Regions from separate parts of the Duganella sp. HH101 genome, predicted to be linked through region 2. Evidence: predicted binding sites of a transcription regulator. Region 2 holds the regulator's gene; the other holds the start of a gene.
The links. The regulator FNR, encoded in region 2, switches genes on or off when oxygen is low (the NO sensors DNR and NnrR bind a similar motif). The targets are predictions, from matches to a motif close to TTGATNNNNATCAA.

Region 1: the regulator FNR is predicted to act here: its motif matches at 3,544-3,557, upstream of DUGA2_RS13320 (universal stress protein).

Annotation. Positions count from the first base shown of each region.
Region 1 covers NZ_LRON01000007.1:65,599-72,731, reverse strand. The annotation lists gene DUGA2_RS13335 (efflux RND transporter permease subunit) at 1-1,441, shown strand, start outside; gene DUGA2_RS13330 (efflux transporter outer membrane subunit) at 1,438-2,853, shown strand; gene DUGA2_RS13325 (flavodoxin) at 2,934-3,437, shown strand; gene DUGA2_RS13320 (universal stress protein) at 3,614-4,456, shown strand; gene DUGA2_RS13315 (universal stress protein) at 4,466-5,317, shown strand; gene DUGA2_RS13310 (alpha/beta hydrolase) at 5,363-7,114, opposite strand.
Region 2 covers NZ_LRON01000003.1:258,896-266,028, reverse strand. The annotation lists gene DUGA2_RS06330 (response regulator) at 1-204, opposite strand, end outside; gene DUGA2_RS06325 (alpha/beta fold hydrolase) at 297-1,043, opposite strand; gene DUGA2_RS06320 (DUF2892 domain-containing protein) at 1,242-1,472, shown strand; gene DUGA2_RS06315 (RNA polymerase sigma factor) at 1,469-1,987, shown strand; gene fnr (fumarate/nitrate reduction transcriptional regulator Fnr) at 2,034-2,792, shown strand; gene DUGA2_RS06305 (FixH family protein) at 2,793-3,317, opposite strand; gene ccoG (cytochrome c oxidase accessory protein CcoG) at 3,328-4,713, opposite strand; gene ccoP (cytochrome-c oxidase, cbb3-type subunit III) at 4,710-5,663, opposite strand; gene DUGA2_RS06290 (cbb3-type cytochrome c oxidase subunit 3) at 5,656-5,826, opposite strand; gene ccoO (cytochrome-c oxidase, cbb3-type subunit II) at 5,828-6,454, opposite strand; gene ccoN (cytochrome-c oxidase, cbb3-type subunit I) at 6,469-7,133, opposite strand, start outside.

The DNA.
Region 1 (7,133 bases), on a different contig from region 2:
AGAAGACCAGGGCTACTTCATCACCTCGATCCAGCTGCCGTCCGACGCCAGCACCGAACGCACGCTCGATATCGTCAAGCAGTACGAGGACCATCTGACCTCGCGCACCGGCATCGCCAACAACCAGTCCATCCTGGGCTGGAGTTTCACCGGCAGCGGCCCGAACGCGGCCATCGCCTTCACCATGCTGAAGGACTGGGACAAGCGCAACGGCGCCACCGTGCAGGAAGAAGTGGCGCTGGCCCAGGCCGCCATGTCGCAGACCAACGAAGGCATGGTGATGAGCGTGATGCCGCCGGCCATCGACGACCTCGGCAACTCGTCGGGCTTCTCGCTGCGCCTGGTGGACCGCGCCGCGCAGGGCGAAGCCGCGCTGAAGGCGGCGCAGGACAAGCTGCTGGGCCTGGCCGCGCACAGCAAGCTGGTGGCCGGCGTCTATCCGGAAGGCCTGCCCAACGGCACCAGCATCCGCCTCGACATCGACCGCCAGAAAGCCGAAGCGCTGGGCGTGAGCTTCGCCAGCATCAGCGACACGCTGTCGGTGGCCATGGGTTCGCAGTATGTGAACGACTTCCCCAACCGTGGCCGCATGCAGCAGGTGATCATCCAGGCCGACGCCAACGCCCGCATGCAGCTGGACGACGTGTTGCGCCTGCACGTGCGCAACGCGGCCGGCGGCATGGTGCGCCTGAGCGAAGTGGTGACGCCGCAGTGGCGCGAGACGCCGCTGCAAATGGTGCGCTACCAGGGCTATCCGACGGCGCGCATCAGCGGCAGCGCGGCGCCCGGCGCATCCAGCGGCGAGGCCATGGCGGAAATGGAAAACCTGGCCAAGCAACTGCCGCCCGGCTATGCGGTCGAGTGGGCCGGCGTGTCGCTGCAGGAAAGACAGTCGGCGGCGCAAGCGCCGATGCTGATGGCGCTGTCGATGCTGGTGGTGTTCCTGGTGCTGGCGGCCTTGTACGAGAGCTGGGCGATACCGGTGTCGGTGATGCTGGTGGTGCCGCTGGGCCTGATCGGCTGCGTGGCCGCCGTGATGATGCGCGGCATGCCGAACGACGTGTTCTTCAAGGTCGGCATGATCACCGTGATCGGTCTGTCGGCCAAGAACGCGATCCTGATCATCGAGTTCGCGCGCCAGCTGCACCAGCAGGGCAAGGGACTGGTGGAATCGGCCATCGAAGCGGCCCGCCTGCGCCTGCGTCCGATCCTGATGACCTCGCTGGCCTTCGCGCTCGGCGTGCTGCCGCTGATGCTGGCCGGCGGCGCCAGCTCGGAGACGCAGCACGCGATCGGCACCGGCGTGTTCGGCGGCATGGTCAGCGCGACCATCCTGGCGATCTTCTTTGTGCCGGTATTTTATGTCGTTGTAGTAGGCCTGGTTGAACGGTTCGGCGCCAAGCGCCAGCCGGCGGCCGACCTCGTGGAGAAACAAGCATGATGTGCAAACCTCGTATCCCAGCCAAGGCGCCGGCCGCGCTGGCCTTGGCCCTGCTGCTGGGCGCCTGCTCGCTGACGCCGGTGCTGGAGAAACCGCTGCCGCCGGTGCCTGCCAGTTTCGGCGGCCTCGCCGCCAGCCCGCCCGAGGCCGGCACAGGCGCGGACCTCGGCTGGAAAACCATGTTCGGCGATCCGCGCCTGCAATCGCTGATCGACCTGGCGCTGAAAAACAACCGCGACCTGCGGCTGGCCTTGCTCAACGTGCAGGCCGTGCGCGCGCAGTTCGACATCCAGGACAGCGCCCGCCTGCCGACGCTGAGCGCCAACGCCGGTCTGTCCCGGCAGCGCAGTCCGGCGGGCGGCGGATCGGCCGCCTCGGTGGGCAGCCAGAAGAGCGCGGGCCTGAGCGTCAGCGCCTTCGAGCTCGACTTGTTTGGCCGCGTGGCGGCGCTGTCCGAAGCAGCATTCGCCCGCTACGTGGCCAGCGACGCCAGCCGCCGCGCCGCGCAGATCGCCCTGGTCGGCGCGGTGGCCGACGCCTACTTCGCCCAGCGCCTGGCCGAAGAACAGCTGCTGCTGACCGAAAGCACGCTGACCGACTGGCAGCGCTCGCTGGAGCTGGCGCAGCAGCTGAAGAGCGCGCGCCAGCGCAGCGGTCTGGACGTGGCCGAAGCGGAAGGCCAGGTCGCCACCGCCCAGGCCGACCGCGAGGCGCGGCTGCGCGCCGTGGCGCTGGCGGGCAACGCGCTCGACCTGCTGACCGGCGTACACGCGCCCGCCGGCCTGCCGCCGGGCGTGGCGCTGGACAAGCAGCCGGTGCTGGTGCAACTGCCGGCCGGCCTGCCGTCCGACCTGCTGTCGCGCCGTCCCGACATCGGCCAGGCCGAACAGGGGCTGCTGGCCGCCAACGCCGACATCGGCGCGGCGCGCGCCGCCTTCTTCCCGCAGATTTCGCTGACCGCCAGCCTGGGATACGCCAGTCCGTCGCTGTCCGGCATGTTCGACAGCGGCCAGCGCGTGTGGTCGTTCGCGCCGCAGATCACGCAGCCGCTGTTCAACCACGGCAAGCTGCGTTCGGAGCTGAGGCTGGCGGAGGTGCGCAAGTCCGCCGCCGTGGTCGAGTATGAAAAGGCGATACAGACCGCGTTCCGCGAAGTGGCGGACGGCCTGGCGGGCCGGGCCACCTACGGCCGCCAGATAGAGGCGCAGTCGCGCGTGGTGCAAGCCGCCGGGCGGCGCCTGGCGCTGTCCCGCCTGCGTTACGACGCGGGCCAGGACAGCCGGCTGGAACTGCTGGATGCGCAGCGCCTGCTGTACGCCGCCCAGCAAAACCTGCTGGAACTGCGCCGCAACGAGTTCGGCAATGCGGTAGCGCTGTACAAGGCGCTGGGCGGAGGCCTGAGCAGCAGCTGAAGTTCGACGGCGCCGGAACTATGGCGCCGTCTCGCGGTCTAACCAGCGGGGTCCGATAGCGGGCCACGCAAGGAGCCGCCATGAAACCAGTCCTGATCGTGTACTACTCCCGCTCCGGCGTCACCGCCAAAGTGGCCGCCGCCCTCGCCCAGGCCTGCGGCGCGGACCTGGAGCGCATACAAGACGTGCGCCCGCGCACCGGTGTAACGGGCTATCTGCGCTCGGCCTGGCAAGCCCTGCGCCGCCAGCCCGCCGACATCGCCGCTCCCGAGCACCGCCCCGCCGACTACCTCTTCGTCATCCTCGGCACGCCGGTCTGGGCCGGTCGCATGAGCGCACCGATGCGCAGCTACATCCGGCAACAGCGCGAACACTTCCGCCGCATCGGCCTGTTCTGCACCATGGGCGGCAGCGGCGGCGCCGACGTGCTGACCGCCATGGCCGAGCTGTGCAACAAACTGCCGGTCGCCAGCATGAGCCTGCGCCAGCGCGACGTGCTCAGCGATGCCTATATGCCGACGCTGGCGGGCTTCGCCGACGAGCTGGCCGTCGTGCGCGACAGCGAGGCGGCGGCCAAAGCGTGACCTGGCCGGGCGCCGTGTTCGTCCGTATCACGCCAACCATCATTTCGGTGCTGGATTACGAGCAGGGCTTCGGCCACACCGAACTATATGAGGTATTGCCGGAAATTTGATCCACATCATATATTTTGCGAATAGCGTTTGTTAGCCTGAGTTTTTCAACAGACCAGGAGTACGCCATGTCCTACAAATCCATCCTCGTCCACGTCGACAACTCGGACACCGTCTCCGAGCGCGTCGCCGTGGCGGCCCGGCTCGCCAGCGAGCAGGACGCCCACCTGATCGGCGCGGCAGCGACCGGCGTGCTGTCGGAGTACTACCGCAACAGCGCCATGATGTACGCCGGCATGGTGCCGCAGGACCAGATCGACGACCTGACGCGCAGCGCCGAGCAGGCGCTGGACCGCTTCGAAGCCCAGGCCAGCGCGGCCGGCACGCGCTACGAGCGCCGCATCAGCGACGACGCGGCCCAGGACGGCCTGGTGCTGCAGGCGCGCTACGCCGACCTGGTGGTGCTGAGCCAGAGCGAGCCGGGCGACGAAGGCCTGCTGCTGGGGCCGGGCCTGGCGGCCTACCTGGCGCTGTACGGCGGCCGGCCGGTGCTGGTCGTGCCCTACGTCGGCAAATATCCGCACATCGACCGCCACGCGCTGGTGGCCTGGGACGGCAGCCGCGCCGCCACCCGCGCCGTCACCGACGCACTGCCGCTGCTGCGCCGCAGCGCCCGCGTGACGCTGGCCGTGTTCGATCCCAAGCGCCAGTACGGCGTGCACGGCGCCGAGCCTGGCGCGGACATCGCGCTGTTCCTGGCGCGCCACGGCGTCAAGGTCGAGGTCTTGCAGCAGCCCAAGCCGGAAGGCATGAATGTCGGCGAGGCACTGCTGTCGCTGTCGGCCGACCTCGGCGCCGACCTGCTGGTGATGGGCGCCTACGGCCACCTGCGCTGGCGCGAAATGGTGCTGGGCGGCGTCACGCGCACGCTGCTTGAGTCGATGACCTTGCCCGTCCTGATGTCGCACTGAGGCCCGACGATGAGCTACCAGACCATCGCGGTGCATTGCGACCAATCGCGGCACGCCCCCGCCCGCTATGCGCTGGCGGCTCAGCTGGCGCAAGCCACCGGCGCCCACCTGACCGGCGTGGCGACGACCGGCCTCTCGCGCTACGCCGAGTGGGACGACACGCTGGGCGCGTGGCCGCTGCCGCCCCACATCCTCGACCACCTGCGCCGGCAGGCGGCGGGCGCGCTCGCCGCCTTCGAGCGCGACACCACGGCGGCCGGCATCGGCAAATGGTCCAGCAGCCTGCAGGAGGACGACGCCGAAAGCGCCCTGCTGCTGCACGCCCGCTATGCCGACCTGCTGGTGCTGAGCCAGACCGACCCCGACGACATCCAGTTCGGCGTCAACCGTCCGCTGCCGCCGGAACTGCTGCTGCAAAGCGGGCGGCCGCTGCTGCTGGTGCCGAACGCGGCCAGCGCGGCCGGTGCACCGGCGCCCACGCTGGCGCGCCATCCGCTGCTGGCCTGGGACGGCAGCGCCCAGGCGGCGCGTGCCTTCACGGACGCGCTGCCGCTGCTGCGGCTGGCCGAGCGCATCACGCTGCTGGTGCTCAACCCCGACCGCGACCCGGCCCGCCATGGCAGCGAGCCGGGCGCCGACATGTCGCTGTTCCTGGCGCGCCACGGCTTGCGGGTCGACGTGATGCGCGAGTTCACCACCGTCGACACCGGCTCAGCCCTGCTGTGCGCGGCGGCCGAACGGGCTTGCGACTTGCTGGTGATGGGCGGCTACGGCCACCGGCGCCTGCATGAAACGCTGCTGGGCGGCGCCACGCGCAGCGTGCTGCGCGAGATGACGCTGCCGGTGTTGATCTCGCATTAATCTCGCACTAAGTAAAAGGGCCGCACCCGGTGCGGCCCTTCTTCTTCAATGCTCCATGACGAAGTGTCCTGGAGCCGGTCCCAACACTCTTCCCAGCCCCATGGCCGGCGGCGCGACACGCTGCCGCACCGAGCGGCGCACCAGCCATTGCTGCCAGTGCGGCCACCACGAACCCTCGCTGCGGTCGGCGCCAGACAGCCATTCGTCCGGGCTGTTGTAGCCGATGCCGCCGGCCGGATGGCTGCGGTAGCTGCGGCCGGCGTGGCCGGGCTCGGAGACGATGCCGGCGTTGTGCCCGCCCGAGGCCAGCACGAAATCGATGGGCGCGCCGGTCAGCAGATGGATCTTGTACACCGAACGCCATGGCGACACGTGGTCGCGCTCGGTGCCGACGACGAACATCGGCGTGCGGATGTCGGCCAGCGCCACCGGCTTGCCCTGCACCCGGTAGCGTCCTTCGGCCAGGTCGTTGCGCAGGAACAGGCCGTGCAGGTATTCGCTGTGCATGCGGAACGGCAGCCGCGTGCTGTCGGCGTTCCACGACATCAAATCGTTCGGCGCCGTCCGTTCGCCCAGCAGGTACTCGCGCATCATGCGCGACCACACCAGGTCGCGCGCGTGCAGCAGCTGGAACGAGGCCGCCATCTGGTCGCCGTCGAGGTAGCCCTGGTCCCACATCAGCGCGTCCAGCAGCGCCAGTTCGCTGTCGTCGATGAACAGCCCCAGTTCGCCTGGCTCGCTGAAATCGGTCTGCGCCGCCAGCAGCGAGACCGAGGCCAGCTTGCCGCGCGGCGCATGTTCGCCGGAATCGATGGCGGCGGCGGCGATCGCCAGCAGCGTGCCGCCCAGGCAGTAGCCCACCGCATGCACCGCCTCGCCGCCGCCCAGCCGGTCGGCCTGCTCCAGCGCGGCGAACACGCCGCGTTGCAGATAATCGTCCATGCCCATGTCGCGGTCGTGCTGGCCAGGATTGCGCCAGGACAGCATCAGCACCGTATGGCCCTGCTGCACCAGATAACGCACCAGCGAATTGTGCGGCGACAGGTCGAGGATGTAGTACTTCATGATCCACGACGGCACGATCAGCACCGGCTCGCGGTACACCTGCTCGGTCTGCGGCGTGTACTGGATCAGCTCCATCAACTCATTGCTGTAGATGACCTCGCCCGGCGTGACGGCCACGTCCTGCCCCGGCACGTAGCTGGCGCCGACCGGTTCCGGCACCGCCATGCCGGGCGGCGCCAAGTGGCGGCACAGGTCGCGTCGCCAGTTGAGCGCGCCATCGATCAGGCTGCGCCCGCCGCTGGTGGCCGCGGCCTGCAACACCTCCGGATTGGTCCAGAGGAAATTCGACGGCGAATACATGTCCAGCAGTTGGCGCGCGGTGAACGCCACCACCTCGGCATGGTGCGGCGCCACGCCGCGCACGCCGGTGGTGGCCTGGGCCCAAAAGCGCTCGGCCTGCTTGAACCCGTGTACATACTGCGAAAACGGCCACTGGCGCCAGGCAAAGTTATCGAAACGGCTATCGCCGCCGGCGCCGTCCTCGGGCGCCGCCGCGCCGGCCAGGCCGCCGATGCACTGCGCCGCCAGCTCGCTGCAGGTGCCCGGCGACACGGCCAGGTGCTGCCACCAGTCCTGGAACGCCAGCGACATCGCAATCGGCGACACGCCGCCGGTCAGGCGCGCCACCCGGCTTTGCACATACAGGTCGAGCGCATTGGCGCGCGGCGCGACCGTCGGGGCCGGCGCCGGTGTCGGCGCGGCCGGAACTACTTTCAACTGTGCATTCTTCACAAGTCCTCCTGGATAGACG
Region 2 (7,133 bases):
GGCGATGATATCGAGCAGCATCAACAGCTTGTCGTCGAGCTCCTCGGCCGTGCGGTTGATCAGCGCCGTCTGCTGCGTGAACAGCACCCTGGTGAAGTCGTCCTGCATGCGATGGGTTTGCACCACCGTCACCAGCGCGATCATCAGAACCGAGGTGATGCTGGTGGCCAGCGCAACTTTTGCCTTGATGCCAAGTGACTTCATTTCATCCTTAGTAGGCGAGGCCGGGCGGGATTGGAAAAAAATATGAAAATGCCAGCAAATTCTCCTATCAAAGCCCGGCCTTGGCAACAGGATTAACGCTGGGCGGCGGCGATGATCACCTCGGCGACCTTGGCCGGCTGCGAAACCATGGGCACATGGCTGGTTTTCAGCGTGACGGTGGTGGCGTTGAGCTTCCTGGCGAAGGCTTGCTGCAGCGCCGGCGCGATCATGCGGTCGTTGGCGGCGGCGATGTAGTAGTTGGGCTTGGTTTTCCACGCGGCCACGGTGGTGGCGTCGCCGAAGGCCTTGGCGTTGATCGGGCCCTGGGTGGCGGCGATCAGCGCGGCGGTGGCCGGCGGCACGTCCTGGGCGAAGTTCTTGGCGACCGAGTCGGCAGGAAGCCACAGGTAGCCGGCGGCGTCGGCCTGCAGGGTGGCGATGCCGGGCGGCACGGCGTAGTCCTTGCCCAGGTTGGCGGTGGCCTCGCCTTCGGACGGCGCGAACGCGGCCACATAGACCAGGGCCTTGATTTTATCGCTGGTGCCGGCCTGGGTGATGACGGTGCCGCCCCACGAGTGGCCGACCAGCACCACCTTGCCGGTTTGCGCATCGACCACGCGCTGGGTGGCGGCGACGTCGTCGGCCAGCGAGCTCAATGGGTTCTGCACGGCCACCACTTTCAAGCCCTTGGCCTGCAGCAGCGGAATGACCTTGTCCCAGCTGGAACCATCGGCGAACGCGCCGTGGACCAGGACGACGGTGGTGTCGGCGGCCGGGGCGGCGGCCTGGGCGGCGAATGCGGAAGCCAGCAGTGCGGTAGCGATCAGGGTGCGTTTCATGATGTTTTCTTTCAGTTGGGTAGTTGGCGATCAAATAGTGTGCTACTTGATGTGTTGAACTATAGCTCGCAATTTAATCGCGTGCAAGATAAAAATTCTAAATATTTTGTGATAATTCATCCGCAGCGCGAATCCAAACCGCGCCGGCCGCCCTCTTAGCAGCCGAGGGACTTCCTCTGCGACGAATTGGAGTGCACTATGTTCTATGTGAAAAATGTACCAAACTGGGAGCGCGCGCTGCGCGTGGTGGCCGGCCTGATCGCCGTCTGGATAGGCATAGTCGTGCTGGGCGGCATGTGGGGCATGGCGCTGGCGGCGTCGGCGGCGGGCATCGTCGGCTCCGGCCTGTTCGGCTTTTGCCCGATGTGCGCGCTGGTCGGCCGCCGGCTGGACAAGGCGCAGGCTGCCCAACATAACGGAAATCCATGACACTGGCGGCACACCATCTCCCCGTGCTGGACGCCGCCCACCGCGGCGATCCGGCGGCGCTGGCGCAGCTGCTGCGGCTGTGCCAGCCCGACATCCGCCGCTACGCCCAGCGCAACTGCCTGATCGGCGACGTCGACGACGCCGTGCAGGAAGCCTTGCTGGTGCTGTCGCGGCGGCTGTCGTCGGTGCGCCTGCTGGCGGCGTTTTCCGGCTGGCTGTTCCAGGTCGTCAAGCGCGAGTGCCACCGCCTCGGCCGCATGGCGCTGGGCCACGATCCGTGGGACGACGAGCGCGCCGAGCAGTGGCTGGCCAGCCAAGACACGGCCGGCCTGCGGCTGGAGCTGGTCAACGCGCTGGAATCGCTGCCGGCCGATTATCTGCAGGTGGTGCTGCTGCGCGACTTCGCCGAGCTGTCGATCGCCGAAATCGCCGCCGAAGTGGGCGACAGCAGCGCGGCGGTCAAGAGCCGCTTGCATCGTGCAAGGAAAATGGCGCGCGAATACTTGATCGGATGACTGCGGCATCGACCACAGATGACGACAAATGGTCTACACTGGCTGCATGATACGAGAACTTCCAGAGCTGGTCCTGCCCAGCGCCACCATCGAGATCCTCAAGGCCAGTTGTGCGACCTGCAGCATGCACCAACTGTGTTTGCCCATGGGGCTGGACAACAACGATATGGACCGGCTCGACCAGATCATAGGCCGCCGGCGTAAAGTGGCGCGCGGCGCCACGCTGTTCCGCATCGGCGATCCCTTCCAGAGCCTGTTTGCGATACGCCTGGGCCATTTCAAGACCTACCAGGTCAACCGCGAGGGCGCCGAACAGATCACCGGCTTCCAGATGGCCGGCGAACTGCTGGGCATGGACGCCATCAGCACCGACCTGCACCATTGCACCGCCGTGGCGCTGGAAGACAGCGAGGTGTGCGAGATTCCATTCGGCAGCCTGCAACAACTGCTGGCCGATATGCCGACGCTGCTGCGCCACTTCCACCGCATGATGAGCCAGGAAATCACGCGCGAGCAAAGCGTGATGCTGTTGCTGGGGAATATGCAGGCGACCCAGCGTTTTGCCGCCTTCCTGATCAACCTGTCGTCGCGCTACGAGGCGCGCGGCTACTCGCCCAACACCTTCCAGCTGCGCATGTCGCGCGAGGAAATCGGCAACTACCTGGGGCTGACGATCGAGAGCATCAGCCGCCTGCTGTCCAAGTTCAAGAAGGAAAGCCTGCTGCGCGTGAGCAACCGCGAAATCGAATTGCTCGACGTGCCGACGCTGAAAGCCATCACCGCCGGCATGCAGACCTGCGCCTGATTAGTTGTCGGCCTGCAGCGTCACTTGGCGCTGCGCCGGCCAGGTCCACGCGCCGGCCAGCCGCCAGTCGCGCTGCTCGCCCTCCACCAGCACCACCCAGCGGCTGCGCTCCAGCATCGGCAGATTGATCTGGAACGCGCCGAACTCGTCCGGCTGCACCACCAGCTGGATATCCTTCTCCGGCAGCGTCGCATGCGACAGGTGGACGAACAGCCGCTCGCTCCGGCCCTGGTCGCTGCTATTGCGCCGCAGCTGGCCGTTCAGCGTGCCGGTGGTGGCGTCGTAGCCCAGCGACATCGACAGGCCCAGCGTCGAGGCCAGGCGGTCGCGCCGCAAGTCCTGGTTGATGGCCTTGCCCTGCTTGTAGTAGTCGCCCACCACCAGCGCGTCCTGCTGCGACCAGGCCAGGTAGCCGGTATAGCTGCCGGCCACCACCACCACGGCCGGGCCGAGCATCAGCAGCCACGGCCAGCGCTGCTTCCACCACGGCGTCGCCGGCGCTTGCGCCATCATCGATACGCTCATCTTGCTCTCCTTAGCGCGGCACGAAAAATACCGCGTGTTCCTTCACATGCAGCGACGGCTGGTCGACTGCGGTCAGTTCGATTTCGATCTTGTTCGAGCCCGGCTGGCCGGCGCCGTGCTCGGTGCGCAGGCGGATCGGATAGGCCTTGGTCTCGGTGCCTTCCACCCGCACCTCTTCCGGCGTCACCTGCGACAGCGTGGGCAGGCCGCCGACGCGGATGCGGTAGGTGTGCGCCTGCTCGGTCGTGTTCATGATCTGCAGGCGGTAGACGTTTTCGATCATGCCCTCCTCGACCTCGCGCCCCATGGCGCCGCGGTCGCGTATCACGTCCAGCTTGAGCGGCGTGCGCAGCCACAGCGCGATGCCGACCGCCGCCACGATCAGCGCCAGGATGCCGGCGTAGATCTTCACCCGCGGCCGCAGCGTGCGCTGGCGGATCTCGGTCGGCGTGTAGTGCATCAGCAGCGCCCGCTCGGTGCTGTAGCGTATCAGGCCGCGCGGCTGGCCGATCTTGTCCATCACGCCGTTGCAGGCGTCGACGCAGGCGGCGCAGCCGATGCACTCGTACTGCAAGCCCTTGCGGATATCGATGCCGGTCGGGCACACCTGCACGCACAGGCTGCAGTCGATGCACGAGCCGCCGTTGACTACATCGCGCTTGTTGAGCGGCGCGCGCGGTTCGCCGCGTTCGCCGTCGTAGGTGATGATCAGCGTGTCGCGGTCGAACATCGAGCTCTGGAAGCGGGCGTACGGGCACATGTACTTGCACACCTGCTCGCGCAGCCAGCCGGCGTTGCCGTAGGTGGCCAGGCTGTAGAACACCACCCAGAACCATTCCCACGGGCCGAAGCTCAAGGTCAGCACCTCGTTGCCCAGCAGCTTGATCGGCGTGAAGTAGCCGACGAAGGTGAAGCCGGTCCACAGCGCCACCGCGCCCCAGGCCAGGTGCTTGGCGCTTTTCTTGCCGAACTTGGCGGCCGACATCGGCTGCCGGTCCAGCGCCATGCGGGCGCTGCGCTTGCCTTCGATCTTGCGTTCTATCCACAGGAAGATTTCGGTGTACACCGTTTGCGGACAGGCGAAGCCGCACCACACCCGCCCCGCCACCGCCGTGGCGAGGAACAGCAAATAGGCGCAGATGATCAGCAGCGCCGCCAGGTAGATGAAGTCCTGCGGCCACAAGACCAGGCCGAAGATGTAGAACTTGCGCGCCGCCAGGTCGAACAGCAGGGCCTGGCGTCCGTTCCACTGCATCCACGGCGTGCAGTAGAAGGCCAGCTGCGTCAGCCACAGGCACAGCCAGCGCAGGCGGGCGTAGCGGCCCGAGGTTTCGCGCGGATAGATTTCCTCGCGCGCCGCATACATCTTGATGACTTGTGGTGCAGGATCGTTCATTTTGCTGCCGTGGCGGTGTCTGTCGCCGCCGCGACCGGTGAGGGTTCAACATGGTTGACGTCGTTCGACAAGCTCCACACATAGGCGGCCAGCACGTGCACCTTGGCGTCGCCGAGGAAGTCCGCGAACGCCGGCATGGTGGTGCTGCGGCCCTTGCGGATGGTTTCCATGATGGTCTCGGCGCTGCCGCCGAACAGCCAGATCTTGTCGGTCAGATTCGGTGCGCCGAGGGCCTGGTTGCCGGTGCCGCTCGCGCTATGGCAAGCCATGCAGGCGCCGAACTTGTCCTTGCCGAACACCGCCTTGATCGGATCGGCGGTCGAGCCGGACAGGCTCAGCACGTAATGGGCGACGTTTTCCACATCCTTGTCCGAACCCAGCGCGGCGCCCATGGCCGGCATCACGCCGGTGCGGCCGTGCAGGATGGTTTCCTTGATGGTCTCGGGGGCGCCGCCGAACAGCCAGTCCTTGTCGGTCAGGTTGGGGAAGCCCTTGTTGCCGCGCGCATCGGAGCCGTGGCACTGCGCGCAGTAGGTCAGGAACAGGCGCTCGCCGATGGCGTGGGCCTTGGGATCGGCCGCCACCTGCTTCAGGTCCTGCTTCTGGTATTGCGCGAACAGCGGGCCGTAGTCGGCCTCGGCCTGCTTGAGCTCGGCCTGGTACTGGCCCGAGGATTTCCAGCCCAGCTTGCCGGCATAGCTGCCCAGGCCGGGATACAGGACCAGGTAGCCCAGGCCGAAGACGATGGTGATGTAGAACAGCCACATCCACCAGCGCGGCATCGGCGTGTTCAGCTCGCTCAAATCCTCGTCCCACACGTGGCCGGTGGTTTCGCCGGCCTTGCCCTTGATCTTCGATTGCGAGAACAGCAGCACGCCGCAGCCGACGATGCCGAGCAGGGTCAGCACGACGATGTACATGTCCCAGAAACCGTTGGTGAAATCAGCCATGGCTGTGCTCCTTCTCGTCGTCGTCGAACGGCAGCTGGGCCGCCGCCGCGAAGTCGGCTTCCTTGTTGTGGATAAAGGCCCACCACAGGATGCCGGCAAATGTGATGAAGGAAATCACCGTCATCACGCTGCTGGCGCGATCAAACAGGGTATCGATAGCCATGCTAGTTCCTCGTCTTGATTAATGTGCCCAGGCCTTGCAGATAGGCGACCAGGGCGTCTTCTTCGGTCTTGTCTTTGAGCTCCTCCGGCGCGGCGGCGATCTCGGCGTCGGTGTAGGGATCGCCCAGGCGCTTGAGCGCCTTCATCTTCGGCACGATCGATTCCGGCACCAGCGAGGTCTTCGCCAGCCATGGGTAGTTCGGCATGTTCGACTCGGGCACCACGTCGCGCGGATTGGCCAGGTGGGTGCGGTGCCATTCATCGCTGTAGCGGCCGCCCACGCGCGCCAGGTCCGGCCCGGTGCGCTTGGAACCCCACTGGAACGGCCGGTCGTAGACGAACTCGCCGGCGACCGAGTAGTGGCCGTAGCGTTCGGTCTCGGCGCGGAACGGACGCACCATCTGCGAGTGGCAGTTGTAGCAGCCTTCGCGCACATAGATGTCGCGGCCCGCCAGGCGCAGCGGCGAGTAGGGCTTCAGGCCCGCCACCGGCTCGGTGGTGGACTTCTGGAAGAACAGCGGCACGATCTCGACGGCGCCGCCGACGCTGACCACCAGCGTCACCAGCGCGATCAGCAGCCAGGGATTTTGTTCTATCCACGAATGTGTAAACTTCGGTGAAAATTTCATACTCAGCTCCGATATCAGGCGTGGCCGGCGGTCAGCGCGGGGATGCGCGCCACGGCGGTCTCGCGGTTACGCAAGGTCATCCAGGTGTTGTAGCCCATCACGCACATGCCGCTCAGGTACAGCAGGCCGCCGGCGAAGCGCACCACGTAGTACGGGTAGGTGGCTTTGACGCCTTCGACGAAGGTGTAGGTCAGCGTGCCGTCCGGATTGACCGCGCGCCACATCAGGCCCTGCATGACGCCGGCGATCCACATCGCGGCGATGTACAGCACGATGCCGATGGTGGCGACCCAGAAGTGCAGGTCGATCAGCTTGGTGCTATACATTTTTTGCTGACCGGCCAGGCGCGGCAGCAGGTAGTAGATCGAGCCCATGGTGATGAAGCCCACCCAGCCCAGTGCGCCGCCGTGGACGTGGGCGATGCCCCAGTCGGTGTAGTGCGACAGCGCGTTGACGGTCTTGATCGACATCATCGGGCCTTCGAAGGTGGCCATGCCGTAGAACGACAGCGAGACGATCATGAACTTCAGGATGGGGTCGGTGCGCAGCTTGTGCCAGGCGCCCGACAGGGTCATGATGCCGTTGATCATGCCGCCCCAGCTTGGCGCCAGCAGGATCAGCGAGAACACCATGCCGATCGATTGCGTCCAGTCCGGCAGCGCGGTGTAGTGCAGGTGGT